Regions from separate parts of the Bacillus sp. ISL-47 genome, predicted to be linked through region 1. Evidence: riboswitches for the same ligand, from Rfam matches in the RefSeq annotation. Region 1 holds a riboswitch; the other holds the start of a gene.
What was found. A riboswitch is a leader RNA that binds a small molecule or an ion and turns the genes downstream of it on or off. The one in region 1 is predicted to bind cyclic di-GMP.

Region 2: linked by a shared signal. The riboswitch ahead of J7I93_RS09765 (anti-repressor SinI family protein) and the one ahead of J7I93_RS08805 (response regulator) in region 1 are both predicted to bind cyclic di-GMP.

The regions. Positions count from the first base shown of each region.
Region 1 is NZ_JAGGQS010000022.1:55,134-62,150, forward strand. It holds gene J7I93_RS08780 (helix-turn-helix transcriptional regulator) at 16-483, opposite strand; gene J7I93_RS08785 (aspartyl-phosphate phosphatase Spo0E family protein) at 1,129-1,287, shown strand; gene J7I93_RS08790 (DUF421 domain-containing protein) at 1,412-2,095, opposite strand; gene J7I93_RS08795 (phospholipase D-like domain-containing protein) at 2,217-3,704, opposite strand; gene J7I93_RS08800 (hypothetical protein) at 3,808-4,044, opposite strand; cyclic di-GMP riboswitch class I at 4,141-4,223, shown strand; gene J7I93_RS08805 (response regulator) at 4,295-4,654, shown strand; gene J7I93_RS08810 (hypothetical protein) at 4,961-5,155, opposite strand; partial or broken gene J7I93_RS08815 (hypothetical protein) at 5,382-6,191, opposite strand; gene J7I93_RS08820 (recombinase RecT) at 6,480-7,017, opposite strand, start outside.
Region 2 is NZ_JAGGQS010000025.1:46-7,831, forward strand. It holds gene J7I93_RS09735 (hypothetical protein) at 19-651, opposite strand; gene J7I93_RS09740 (alanine/glycine:cation symporter family protein) at 857-2,242, shown strand; gene J7I93_RS09745 (carbohydrate kinase) at 2,505-3,602, shown strand; gene J7I93_RS09750 (pseudouridine-5'-phosphate glycosidase) at 3,618-4,532, shown strand; gene J7I93_RS09755 (helix-turn-helix domain-containing protein) at 4,666-5,007, opposite strand; gene J7I93_RS09760 (hypothetical protein) at 5,307-5,561, shown strand; cyclic di-GMP riboswitch class I at 5,763-5,853, shown strand; gene J7I93_RS09765 (anti-repressor SinI family protein) at 5,884-6,033, shown strand; gene J7I93_RS09770 (helix-turn-helix domain-containing protein) at 6,107-6,427, opposite strand; gene mnmH (tRNA 2-selenouridine(34) synthase MnmH) at 6,576-7,634, opposite strand.

The sequences.
Region 1 (7,017 bases):
GTCCTGCCTTCAAGTTTAGCAAGCAGATTTATGTTTTAGCAATTTCGTATCATTTGTCCCGATTGTCCCATTTGGAACATATTCACTCATTTTCTTAACAATTGAATCTTTAATACGTCCAATGTGGGTATGAGACAAACCCATATGCATAGCAATCCATCGATAACTTTTCCCTTCAAGCAGCCAATAGAGAACCTCCACTTCTCTATCATCTGTAATAAGATGCATCCGATCCTGAATAACAGAAATCTTTGCCTCGTACTTATGAATAACTGAATGTCTTCTCTCTCTGCGTACACACTCTCTATAAACAGGATCACTTGTGGAGCCTTTAGCTTTCGGCATCCCAGCCTCATCTCCATATTGAGCTGTGAGCTCTTCCCCTGCATCTTTCATTGAGTCCCTGAGTATCTTTATAGAGTTCATCATCCAATGGTAATCCTTAAGAATGGATTCAATTTGTTTGCTGGCAGCTTCTTTCATTAAAAACACTCCTTTGGATATAATAAAAATGGACACCAAACAACGCTTAATTCGCCATTCAGTGCCCCTGGTTGTTCCAGTAGACTTATTTTGTTTTTTTATGAATTTTTTATTGAGCAATTAAAAATAATAAATCTAATAAATACAAAGGAGATGAACAGCTATGACATACCACAAAATGATTCGAAGTGTCCTCGGTGTTGATGTCCGTGCTCGCAATTCAAAATATGGTAGTGAAAATTATGCTTACAACCCTTTTCAAAATCCAATAATACATAAACAAATTAATGGGGAAGAAATAGTCCCCATCAATCTATCCAAGTTATGGAATAAATGATCATATCTTATTTGAGTAGTTTAATTCATAATGAGAAGGCTTCCCTGATTACCAGGATATAACTTGCTTACCGAACTCTCTCGGCGGGGTATCGACTATCGATTTCAGTTGTCATTTTTTCTATATTGGTTTTCACCAGGAATCCCTCCCAAGTGCTAAAATTATATTAGGTCGGCCGGGAGAAATCCTGGCTTTTTCTTATTACTAATTTTTGTCTTTTATAGACAAGTTTTGTCGAAATCATTCAATATTTTCCCTTTATCTGAAATAATAGTTCCTGTAATTTTATCATTTAAAGGAGCAAATTAATGTGTAATTTCTGCCGAGAGCTTAGAAAAAAGATTAAATTGTATAGAAAAGTGCTTATTGAAACCGGATTAAGGAAAGGGTTAGATGACCCTGAAACTATAAGAAACAGTCAATCTCTTGATAAATTAATTTTCAAGTATCAATCAAAATGCAGATAACATTTTAAATTTCAAATAAGAGTCGAGATACATATTCTCTGTTTCAATTTTTATAAAAACACTGAATTAATATTTAAAATCCAAATGGCCATTCACAAACATATGCTAATATCCTAATAAAATTTTAAAATGGACTAATATGAATTCCTTCATTTTCTCGCCAATCTGCGTAGAGTATACGTTTAACATTATCATAGCCATTGGTAGTTAATTGATTATCTAACCACTGTTGATCAAATCCGAGTTCATGTAAATTATCCCTTAATACTTCCCCATCTATAATTAACGCTGTTGGGAGGTATACTGGACTTTCTAGAAGACTGAGGTCTTGCTTGTCTGGTTTTTGATACTTCGATTGTAATAATATACTTATTTGCCCATTAGCTTCCAATATACCGTATTTGACTTCGCGAACAGAAAAAACCTGATTTTGTCGAAGTATACTTAATACTTGATTTACATCCAATTTGTTCTTTTTAAGTAACTTTCTATCCATTACACCATCCCGAATAATGATGTTAGGATCCCCCAATAAGAGAGAACGTGTCGATTTATTTTTTAGAGTCAAGAACTCTATCCCCAACATGAGAAGCGTCCACAATCCGATGGCATATAAAAAGTGAAAAATCCCTACCTTATTTTCATAAATGGTATTTCCTAAAAAATCTCCAAGCACTAATACAAAAACTAAGTGAAACGGGGTTAACTGAGAGATTGATGTTCTACCGGTTATGATAATGATAAAAAATAAGGTGACAAAACCTACTATGACTTTGATTGTCAGTAAACCAAAAAAAACTTCACCCAAAGTTTATTCCTCCATTTTATATTTCACTCGATTTCAAAAATCCTCATGTTTTAAAATATTTATATTACAACATGTAAGCTAAATTAAAATCAGAAAGATAAAAAATACCGGTTTTATCAACTTATAATAATGGAGAAAACAGGCGGGCACTCTGTTCAACAATCCGCTCGGTCAGGGGTCGTTCCAGCAAGTCTTCAATATTTAATGGAATAGAGTCAATTAGATCACGTTCGAACTGATCTGTGAGTTCCCTCGCCACATCTGCACTGTACAAGACTTGACATACCTCATAATTCAGTCGAAAACTTCTCATATCATAGTTTGCTGAGCCTACGGCAGCAATCTCCTCATCTATAGTCAACACCTTGGTATGAATCATTCCTTTGTCGTACTGGTAGATTTGTAAACCAGCTTCTAAAAGTTCCCCATAATAAGTACGACTTGCAAAACCCACGATTTTTTGATTATTGTGGCGAGGAACCAGCAATCTTACGCTCACACCTCGAGCTATTGCTGTCTTTAATGCCATAATAATATCTGTTTCCGGTACAAAATAGGGTGTTGTTATATCAATAGTCTTAGTCGCTTGTGTTATACATATAAAGTAAGTTTGACGAATAAATGGGGTAGGAATTCCAGGGTTTCCTTCCAACGTATGGATATACGCTTTTTGCAATGTCCTTGTTTTTGGCGATATGTCTATCTCATTATAATCTAGGGTGCTCAACTCTGATCCCAATTCGGCTAACCATCTGACATGATCTTCTCTGCCGATTGGATTGATTACATCAGACTTTGTTTTCGGGTTAGTATTTGATTTTATTTTTTCCGGCACTGCCATATTCCAATGAACATCAAAGACAGTCTGTAAATCGACCAATGCATCTCCTATGATTTGCAAGTGGGTATCCCGCCAGTAGCCAACGTCAGGCTTCAATCCTGTATATTCATATCCTACGTTCATGCATCCAGTAAAAGCTACTTTTTCGTCAATTGTGACAATTCTACAATGATCCCGATAATTCCAATAAGAAAAGATCCAAGGAAATCGTAAAGGAAATATTGTACGGCATTCTATCCCTGCTTTGACCATCTGTCGGATTTTTTCACGCGGAAATTTATAACTCCCCAAGCCATCTCTCATAAAACGAACCCGCACTCCATTTACTGCTTTTTCGATTAGCAGTTCTGTGATGCGATTACCAATTTGGTCATTCCTAAATATGAAATATTCCAGATCAATCGTTTTTTGGGCTTTTTGGAGGGATTCAATGAGTTGTTTATATTTTGCTATTCCATTGTCAAATACTTGGACTTGGCCCGTTCGTAGCCCATTCACAGTGAAGGGCCGTAAAGCATCGGCGATTACCGATGCTGAATCACCAAATGTATCAGGTAATTTATTCGATTCACTTTTAGAAGAGGTCAATCTTTTCCGATGAATAAACTTAGGATTTGATATGCTAAGATAAAGCAAGAAACCAATGATAGGAAAAAGAAGGACGATTATTATCCAATTCAAAGCCTTGGCAGGCCTACGTACATCCCGAATTGCTATGATTAAGATAAAAAACGTATTTATCAGGTATAGATAAAAAATCCATTCCAACTAAAAATCCTCCCTTGTTTTTCTCTTAACATTTACAAAAAATGCAGGGAGTATACTTTTAGAATTCGAAAGAATACCTAGTTTACTCTTTTGCTTCCTTGTCTTACTCTTCCAGCCACCTATTTATCTTGGCAACAAACAAATCTAATCCTTCCCTTTCATCAAGATGAAATGCTACACCAGAGAAATCAGGTCCCTGATAATGACAAACGCCCTTGTATTTTTCATGATGACGGATCAGCAGCCGTTCCATCCCTCTGTAAAACTCCAACTCTTCGCCTTGTTTTAGTTCAGCTATCTGATCTTCAAGGGCAAAGGAGAATAAGTCTAATTGCTTCATTCCCTCACCACCAACGAAATTTATAATCCATAAGTCACGAAATTATCAATTTTTTGTCACATTTTGTCGTTTTCCACTATATTCACTGTGTTAATATACCTATAATGGCAAATTTTATGAAAGTAAAAGACGCAAAGCCACGGGTGTAAGGTAAAAGCTAAGGCAGCCGGGTTACCGAGATTTATCAATCTCGTAAATCTCTTATAACTCCTTTCTTAAATTTGCCTAATTTTCAAAAAGGGAGTTTGATATGATTAATAAAGTACTAATTGCTGATGATTCTATGTTTATGAGACAAATACTTAAAAGAACCTTGTCTGAAGGCAACTATCAAGTAATTGCTGAAGCCTCTGATGGTTGCGAAGCTATATCACTTTTCAAGAAGTCTTCCCCAGATATCGTATTACTAGACTTAACAATGTCATGTAAAGATGGAATGGCTGTTTTAAAAGAGATCAAGAATCTTGATCCAAATGCAAAAGTTGTTATATGCTCCGCAATGGGACAATCTAAATTAATCGTGGAAGCTTTAAATTATGGTGCTAAAGATTTTATTGTAAAACCGTACTTTAATGAATTAATCCCCGCATTAAATAAGCTTGTCAGCTAAACAACCTCTTTATAGGGGTCTTTTTTTTGAGGAAACTTAGCAGCAAGCTCAGCTTCGCTGCTTTTAAAATCATATGGCGTTGTGTTTTTCCGAGTAGCATTTCACGCATGGACCCTCAATGTAGAAATAATTTGGCTTTCCACAAATCTTGCAAGTCTTTGAGTAAGTATTCCAGCGTGTATTGCAGTCCCTGCATTCAAGTAATAAGAGGTTTTTTCGATGTCCTATCACTGTCCCCTTGGCCAGACATTTTGGACAGCGAGTAACTAATTTAACATTTGTGATAGTCATTTTTCATATCTCCCTTCAAAACCAGTTATTTTGTGTAGCCTCTGTATTAATCTCCCGAAAAGATGCCAGTACAAGCTCATATTTCAGTTCCTCGTAATCACAATCGTGGATTCTCTTTCCTGACTGAGCCTTATAAATATTAAGTTCTGACAATCTCTTGATGAGGATATTCCTTTTCTGTTGCATAACGGATTCATATAGGATCCCCATGGTTTCAACTCCCTGATCTTAATATTTTTAGCTTTTCATTTAGTTCTGCCTTTTTACGGGCCAGCTCATCTTGATTGCTAGGCACTTCCCGCTCTTGCATTTTCCTCAGCATTTCATCAAGTTCAGCCTTATCGGCAGCAATTTGGTCAGGTGATTTTTCCTTTATCGGTTGTTTTGGTTGCTCATTTTCATAAAACCAATCTGGCAGCATTTCCGTACGTATTGGCTTGGATCGCATACCCTTAGGTTTATAAGAATTATTGCTTTTAAAAGGCTTAACGTTTTTAGCTGCTTCTTTTGCCTGTTCTCTTGCTACTAAGGCCTCATAATGATCCATGATGTATTTTTCACAGTAACCGAAGGCTTTAATGGCTCCATTTGGCTGACGTTCTTTATATTCAGCAAAACACTGTTCAAGCAATTTGATTGTTTGTGGCAACGGCATACCACGGGCGACAATCCGGGCGATTGCTTCATAATCTTTTGTTGTTGGGTAAACAGAACGTCCTTCTTGTATCGTTCGTAACTCTATGAATCTTTCAGCAATAATATCTACTGGGTCATTTTCTTTAGTAATAGTAATAGTAGTATTATTTATCTTTGTAATATCTTTATTAGAGTGGACACTTTTGTCCACATGACTGGACATTTCTGTCCACTCTGGACTGGACGTTTTTGTCCGGTCTCCATCAGACTGGACGTTTTTGTCCACTCTCTCTTTGCTGTATTTTTTAGAGTTTTTAACAGTTATAATATATCCATAAGGTGCTCTGGTGATCTTTATGTAACCATGTGTTTCTAGGTCATCCAGCCACCTTTGAACAGTTCTTTCGCTAACTCCAAAAGGTTTTGCCAACTCTGAGCGTTTCAATGGCTTATTTCCTAACACGATGCCCCAGGTTACTCCATCTCGTTCAATCTCTTTTGTAGTGGAACTGACGCACCAGAGAAAAAGCCACAATGCTGATCCAATTTTTTTGTAATGTTTCGGCTCTAATAATCCTGAATAGGTTGGAAATGGATAACTTTCGGGCACCGTATCACCTACTTCCTATGGACATTTTTATGACATGGCACGCATATCAGATTCCCCGATAGTTTCACATTTGAATATAAAATACTTTGAAAATACATCTCCATTTGGAATACGAATGGTCTTAACAAACATGTGATTCACTCCCTCTCACATACAGCAAATCCGTTTTTAACCCCTTTTACTTTGTAATCCGAATACCTCCGCATATACTCTAAAACAAGCATTTTCAATTGTTCTTTATCTCTAGCCTCCTCCCAGATCCATGCTGGAAGGAGGACATTTGTTTTGTTACTCTGCATCTTCAAAATCTATGTCCAATGATTCCTGGGCGGACATATTTTTGCTAGTTTTTTTCTTCTTTTGATCCGTATCAATAATTTCAGGCTCTTCATCTGATACATGCTCTTCCTTGCTTGGAGAGTCATACTGAATTGGCTCATCATACTCATTGGCCTCATCCGTAATATCTTTTACCTCACGCTCCTGCTCATCTTCTGAGAATGCTTTTTGCATATCGATGGACAAGATACCCCATTTGCCTAGCATATTTCTAAGAACCGTTTTCATAGCCATCGCATCGTAATCAGAGCGCCAAACATTATTAATGGATTTCTTGTCTTTTGCCTTGTTATGCTTAATCCTGTGCGCCTCGACCTCATCTCGGGTCCAATAGACCGTTTTTTCAAAGCCATTGACCAACTTAAAGTAGCCACAGTAACCGATGACCTTGTCACTTTTCCTGACATCCAAATCAAGGTCAATTTCCTCCGTTAGACGATTCCACTTTAGGAGTTCTCCTTCATATACCGGTATTACATTTATGGCC
Region 2 (7,786 bases), on a different contig from region 1:
AAAGCGGGTTTTTTCAAATTAATGACTGCTATTTCCTTCGTTATCTTCATTTTTCTCCATATTTTTGCTATTTTTGTTCATTTTCATCTGCATTTTCTTCAAATATCTTTCATTTGAAACTTTATCGATTTCATCCCAAGACGTCTGTAAGGCGTTTTTATCCGTATTTTCATCTGCAAACTTCATAGCCTCCTCGTCACCTTCAAAAAAGGCATATCCATACTTCATTGGCGTTTGGATATTGGCTTTCACAGGTACTGATTGTTCTGTTTCAATCCACTCTTTTGTTACGTAATCGCGTACCCATGCAGTTTCAAGTGTTTCACCTGTACTTCTCTGGTAGTTAAGGAGGCAGCCTGAATCGTCGAAATAAAGGGTTTCCCCGTTTGAGTCAATTGCTTGCGCGGTGAAAACGCCCATTTTTTCATCCCTCGTATACACTTCCATATTGCAGAACGCGCAAAGATCGTTATCATGGGGTTCGGCAGGATGATGGTTATGATCATGTACTTCCACAGCTTGTGTTTCATCTGTTTGAGTTGAATCACCATTCTTATCTAGAACAGGCTGATCTTCAGCTGTTTCATTACCGCAAGCAGCTAGCATAATGGCAAAAATAGCCGTAAGCATAAATAGCGTTATTTTCTTCATTTCTGTTTCCTCCTAAAGAATTAGTCAAAAACATTGTAAAAAAAAACTGTGAGCAAAGAATGAAAAGAATGAGTAAAAAGAGTGAGATTTCCTATGATTTTGTTACATTCTCGTAAACTAAATGCTCACTAAATGTTTAACTGGCAATTAAAAGGGAATAGAATAGCAGGGACAGCTGTGTATTTAAAACAAGGGGGAAAATTTTTTGGACAAGTTATTAGAGATCGTTGCAAATATTTCAGGATGGCTGTGGGGCTACCCCATCATCCTATTATTAGCGGGAACGGGTTTATATTTAACCTTTATGTTAGGTTTCTTTCAGTTCCGTTACCCGGTATATATTTTTAAGCAAACCTTCGGAAGCATTTTTAAAAAGCCGAAAGGAAAGGGTACCGTTACACCTCTGCAGGCGTTGACTTCTGCACTTTCATCGACTATAGGAGCAGCGAATATCGTTGGTGTTCCGGCTGCGATTATGTTTGGCGGACCTGGTGCTGTATTCTGGATGTGGGTCATAGCCTTGATTGGTATGGCGATTAAATTCTCTGAAAGTGTACTGGCTGTAAAGTACCGGGAGAAAAATGAAGAAGGCGAATATGTCGGCGGGCCGATGTACTATATGACAAAAGGGCTTAATATGAAGTGGCTTGGAGTCATTTTTGCTTTTGCGCTCATGATAGAGCTGATTCCCAGCATTATGGTTCAGGGGAATGCTGTAGCCGCGGCAGTTGGCGAAACTTTCAGCATCAACGGGTTATATACTGGAATTGCTGTTGCTGTTCTGGTGTCATTAGTCGTTTTTGGCGGTATTAAAAGAATCGGAAAAGTCACAGAGATTGTTGTTCCATTCATGGCTCTTATCTATGTAGGCAGTGCTCTGATCATATTATTTATGAATCTTGGCAAGCTTCCTGAAGTGTTGGAATTAATCTTCACTTATGCGTTTCAGCCAATGTCTGCAATCGGCGGATTTGCCGGGGCTGCAATTGGTGAAATCATTCGCTGGGGATTTGCTCGAGGATTATATTCCAATGAGGCAGGACTTGGAACCGCACCGATTGCCCACGCTGCAGCTACAACGGACCATCCGGTAAGGCAGGGCTTTTGGGCAATTGTGGGAATCGTCGTTGATACACTGATTGTGTGTACAGCTACTGCCTTTGTCGTGTTATCGTCAGGGGTTTGGACAAGGGAAGGAGCAATGGAAGATCCTTCAGCCTTGACTGCAGCAGCTTTCACACAGTATTTCGGTACCTTTGGTGGTGTATTGGTTGCAATTTCATTGATATTCTTTGTCATATCAACCATCATTGTAGTTGTCTTTTATGGCTCGAAAATGGCTGAGTTCCTTTTTGGCTCTTTTGCCGGAAAAGCTATAAAAGTAGTTTACATTGGTGCCATTGTTCTCGGTTCAGTGGGAGCGGCGAAAACCATCTGGCAATTCCTTGATCTGGCTCTCGCTATGATTTTGATACCAAACATCGTAGCTGTCCTGCTTCTAAGCAAAGAAGTCAAGCAGCTAAAAAATGAATTCTTCACATCTGAACAATATTATTTAAAAGATATTAAAAATGATGATCATGTTGCTTGATTAGAAGTCTCCCGTCTTATGGCGGGAGTTTTTTATTGGATTTGAGCATGTGTCGCAGCTAATTGTGAACTAAGCGAAGAAATTCGAAAACTAGCAAATAAATAATTATTCTAGCGAATAGGTCATCTAAACTAGCGAATGAAAAGGAGACTATTAAAATTTTTTGAAAAATAACACTTGTGGAACTAATAGACAAAAGTTTATAATATAAACAAAAGTTTATAATATAAACAAAAGTTTATAAAGACAGGGCTGGTCAATTATGAATGATAAAGAGTTATTGATTTTGCAGCTGATTAAAGAGAATCCGTTTATTGTACAGAATGAGCTGGCTGAAAAGACAGGACTTTCACGATCTGCAGTAGCTGGGTATATTTCTTCGCTTACAAAGCAGGGGAAGATTTTAGGAAGAGCTTATGTCCTTCCTGAGAGAAAAGAAGTGCTCTGCATAGGCGGCGCCAATGTAGACAGGAAAATTCAAACTACAGGACAGCTTCAGTATGAAACCTCAAATCCCGCTGAGAGCTCACAATCAAGCGGCGGAGTTGCCCGCAATATAGCTGAAAACCTTGGAAGGCTCGGCTGTGATGTCGGCTTGATGACGGTAGTTGGGGATGATCCAGAAGGGGGATGGCTGCTGGAGTATACAAAAGCCTTTGCTGATATCACACCATCGCAGTCCTTGCCGGGATTTACAACCGGTACCTATACGGCGGTGCTTGGCCATGATGGGGAAATGGCAGTGGCGCTAGCTGATATGACCATTTATGAAAACGTTACCAAGGATTTTGTTGAGAAGAAGTGGGGCTATCTTGCCTCATCCGAAATGGTTATTTTGGATACCAACTACCCTCCTGAGGTGTTAAAGCAGATCATAGCCAGATGTTATGAAGAGAATATCCCCCTCTGTATCACACCAGTATCAGCTCCAAAAATTAAAAATCTGCCGAAAAACCTGAATGGTGTTACCTGGCTGATTGCCAATAAAGATGAAGCAGAAGCATTAACAGGTATGAAAATCAGCAGTGAAGGCGATTTTTTCAAGGCAGCTGAAAAGATCATGAAAAAAGGTGTGGAAAAGGTCGTGATCAGCAGGGGCGATAAAGGGCTGATTTACTATACAAACGAGGGAGAAGCGGGAGTTCTGCTCGCTCCAAAAGTAAACGTTGCAGAAGTTACGGGTGCTGGCGACTCGCTTGTTTCCGGAGTCATATTTGGCCACTTAAAAGGCTTGGGCACTGAAGATGCCTGCAAAATCGGCATGACCTGCTCCATGCTGGCCCTGCAGTCCCTTGAAACCGTGAATCCAAATTTAAACAACACACGCTTGCAGGAAACCTTTAAAAAATACTTTAACTAAGGAGAATGAGACATCATGTTGGAAAACTTGCTCGAGTACTCAGAAGAAGTTTTAAAAGCGAAGAAAGATAATAAACCGGTTGTTGCATTGGAATCAACAATTATTTCACATGGTATGCCATACCCGCAGAACGTACAGACGGCAAAAGAGGTCGAAGAAATTATTCGTAAAAATGGAGCAGTGCCTGCAACCATTGCTATTTTAAATGGGAAAATCAAAATTGGCTTATCTGATGAGGAGCTGGAGTTTCTGGCCCAAAGCACCGATGTAGAAAAGGCAAGCAGACGTGACCTGCCGTTTTTGGTGGCGAAAAAGAGAAACGGTGCAACAACTGTAGCAGCTACGATGATCTGTGCCCAGCTGGCAGGGATCGAAGTGTTCGTGACAGGCGGAATTGGCGGGGTACACCGCGAGGCAGAAACCACCATGGACATTTCAGCAGATCTTCAGGAACTTGCCCAAACGAATGTTGCTGTTGTCTGTGCAGGGGCAAAATCCATCCTGGATATTGGGTTAACCCTTGAATACTTGGAAACACATGGCGTCCCGGTTGTTGGATTTGAAACAGATGTTTTACCGGCCTTCTATACACGCACTAGTCCTTTTAATGTAAATTACAGAGTGGATACTGCGGAAGAAGCTGCCGAAATGATCCGTACCAAATGGGAACTGGGCCTAAAAGGCGGCCTTGTCATTGCCAATCCAATACCTGAGCAAGATGCAATGGAAGAATCATTTATCACAGGGGTTATCGAAACGGCACTAAAAGAAGCAATGGAAAAAAATATCTCAGGTAAAAGAGTAACACCGTTTTTGCTTGGAAAAGTAAAGGAACTTACGAATGGCACAAGCCTGACAGCTAATATTGCATTGGTTAAGCATAATGCTGAAGTGGGCTCTAAAATTGCCGTCAGCCTGAATAATAAATAAGAAAAAAAGAGAAGCCAGGCTTTATCTGCTAATGATGGGCTTGGCTTTTTCTTTAAGCAACATAAGCCGCCCTTACTGTTTACAAGATAGCATAGAAGGAGGACGCTACAGGTACGTCAATAAATTAAAGCCATCATCCTTTCCCTTCATTCATTTTCTTGAACTTAATAAACTCTAAATAATAGGTAAAGTCTTCCTTTGTAATCCCCTGCCGTATAGCCTCCCTTACTAGATTGACCCATTCCTCATCCAGGGATGTTAGGTCTGCTATCATATCTTTATTTTCTTCCAATAAATCCTCAAGGTTGGCATCAAGCGTTTTAGCTATTCTTGATAGTACCTGCAAAGAGGGATTCTTTTGGATGCCTCTTTCAATGTAGCTTAAATAAGACTTGGATACCTCGGCTTTTTCGGAGAGTTCATTAATAGAATACCCTTTTTTGATCCTCAAATTTTTAATGCGTCTACCTACCATAGGCATAATGCTCCTTATAAGAAAATATATATTCATTATAACGAACATTCCGTTCAATAAAAAGTATAGAATAGTGAGATAAACGAAGGTATTTAGAGTAATAGAACAAAAAGTGTTCTTTTTAGAGAAAAAACAGCCATTTTTAGAATTTTTCAAAATAGATAATATGAACTATACTCAGATTACCTGTTCGTTATAAAGCACTAAGATTCATCTCTGTTTATTTTTTGCTTACAAACTTGAACGGGAGAGGAGAAATCAGAACCTCATTAAATCAATAGGTTTAAAGGTGGTGCTCTATGTATCAAAAGAACTGTGATAAATGCGGTAGCCCAACCTTCAGCAGCAGTGAAATTGGGCATTGGCACTGTCCTTGCTGCGGAAATGATTTAACGGAAAATGATTTTTTGGATGCCATGACGATGGAGCCGATCCATGTCATTTACAGAAAGAATAAAAAGCCATTAAAGTATTCATTTAAGCAAATTAATGAAAATTATAAAAAAAGGGTTGGACTTTCTTACTATACAAGAAAAGAATTCGACTATATGTAACATCGTTTTATTAGAAATGGCAAAGTCTTGAAGAACTCATATCATATTTAGGCCAGAGCACCTAGTATTTAAAAAGAATATGTCGAATTGTAAGTTAATTAAATATTTAAAAAACAGCGGGAAGCTGACATATTATGACAACATAATCAATATCATGATAGTAGAATACATTTATTAGGAAAAAGATAATGAGTAAAAAGGTACAGAAAAAGGCAAACTCATTGAAAGATGAGGACGCAAAGTCACAGGTCTAAGGTATTAGGGGAAATACTAGGATGGCTGGATTGCCTGGAATACGATATGTATTTTGGGGGGAATAGTTGTGGCGGCAATAGGTTTAAAAATGGATGGAATTGATATGGAATGGATGGAGCTGATCTTGGAAGCAAAAAACTTAGGCCTTGAAAAAGAGGAAATCCGTGAATTTCTACATAAAAATGAAGCGAAGGAAGTCTTAACTAAGGCCAGGTAAACGAAATTTTATTGGTAATGGTAAAGGTTTTTTTATAAAAAAGAGCCTGAAAAAAATTCAGGCTCAAAAAATTTTATTTCTGTTCGCTTCTCCACTTATTAAAATCCAAAAACTCGCGGAATTGCTCTTTGGAAACACCGGATTCCATCGCTTCCTTTACGATTTTCATCCATTCCGTGTCGAGCTCGTCCTTGTTGATTTGCTCATGGATTAAATGGTCTACTGGGACATTCAATACACCTGCAATTTTTTCAAGGAATTGTATGGATGGGTTTGTCTGCAGGTTGCGTTCTAAAGAGCTTAGGTAAGACTTGGCCACACCAGCCTGTTCAGCAAGCTCGGATAAGGACATTCTTTTTTCTTGGCGAAGTTTTTTAACACGATCACCGATCATTGTACCTCACACACCTTATTATTGTATGTAATATGATTATAGCAGAATTCACAGAAAGGTTCCATATTAAGAACGATTTGTTCAATATTATTATCATACCACAGCAATAACCAAATTATATAGATATTTTTATAATAAATGCTCCGCGTCACAGGACGGGAGCATTTTGTGTTTCAATGATTTTGATGACTTGTTCGGCTGCTGCTTTAACATCATCAGCGTTAACATGATGGAACTGACCTTCGTAGTCATGCTGCTTAAAGGCATAGCGAGGGTCATAATAGTGTTCCAATAATAGCTTAATGAACAGTGGATAATTTTCCTTTTCAACAGCTTCATCAAGCAGGGCACGTATATCATAGTCCTTGAGTCTTTTTTTGATAAATAAAAGGCTTTCGCTTACTTTAGGTTTGAACCATTCTTCCTTTTGATAGGGCTCAACATAATCTCTGAGAATACGCTGAACACGGGACTCCATACCTGCATACATATCGATGTGGATACCTGTTTTCTTCGTATCCAGCAGTTCATCTGGCTGAACGACCTTGCCGATTCGCTTGCTCTCTGCTTCCATAATGATATATGGAGAACCCTTAACCTCTGAAAGTGCTTGATACAGCAGCGCATCAAAGGTTTTTTGGCTGCTGCCGTCACCCATTCCAAAGGAGCCGAAGATCGAGCCGCGGTGTCCTGCCATTTCTTCAAGGTCTAGGACAGGATAACCCCTCTCACTTAAAACCTTTAGTACATCCGTTTTTCCCACGCCAGTCATGCCATGAAGAACGACTGATTGATCAGGAATTAACCCAGTTGTATTTTCAAGAATATATTGCCTGTAGGCTCTGTATCCCCCAACTAAACGAGGGAAAGACACGCCTGCATAGGCCAAAAAGGTGGCTACAGATTTACTGCGCATGCCGCCGCGCCAGCAGTAGATAACAGGCTGATAGCCTTTATTTTTCAGGTCCCGAATCTTACCGAGCATGGATGGGATTTTGGGTGAAACCATCTCCATCGCTCTCCATTTAGCAGCATCAGAGCCCTCTTTTTTATAAAGAGTACCAATTTCCACACGTTCTTCATTGGTGAAAAGCGGTACATTCACAGCTCCTGGAATGCTGCACTCCTCAAATTCAATTGGAGACCTTACATCAACCGGAACTGCCTTATCCATTTGAATATATTGTTCTACAGTAATTTCTCTCATAGAAATGCCTCCAAATAAAATGCTATATAGATTGTCCATGATGGATCAAAGAATTATTTCGTATGTCTTTATTTTATCGATTAAATAGGAATTTGAAAATAAAGGTGCCTTCCCTAATCATACTCCTTTTTTCGTTAGAACGGTTTATAAAA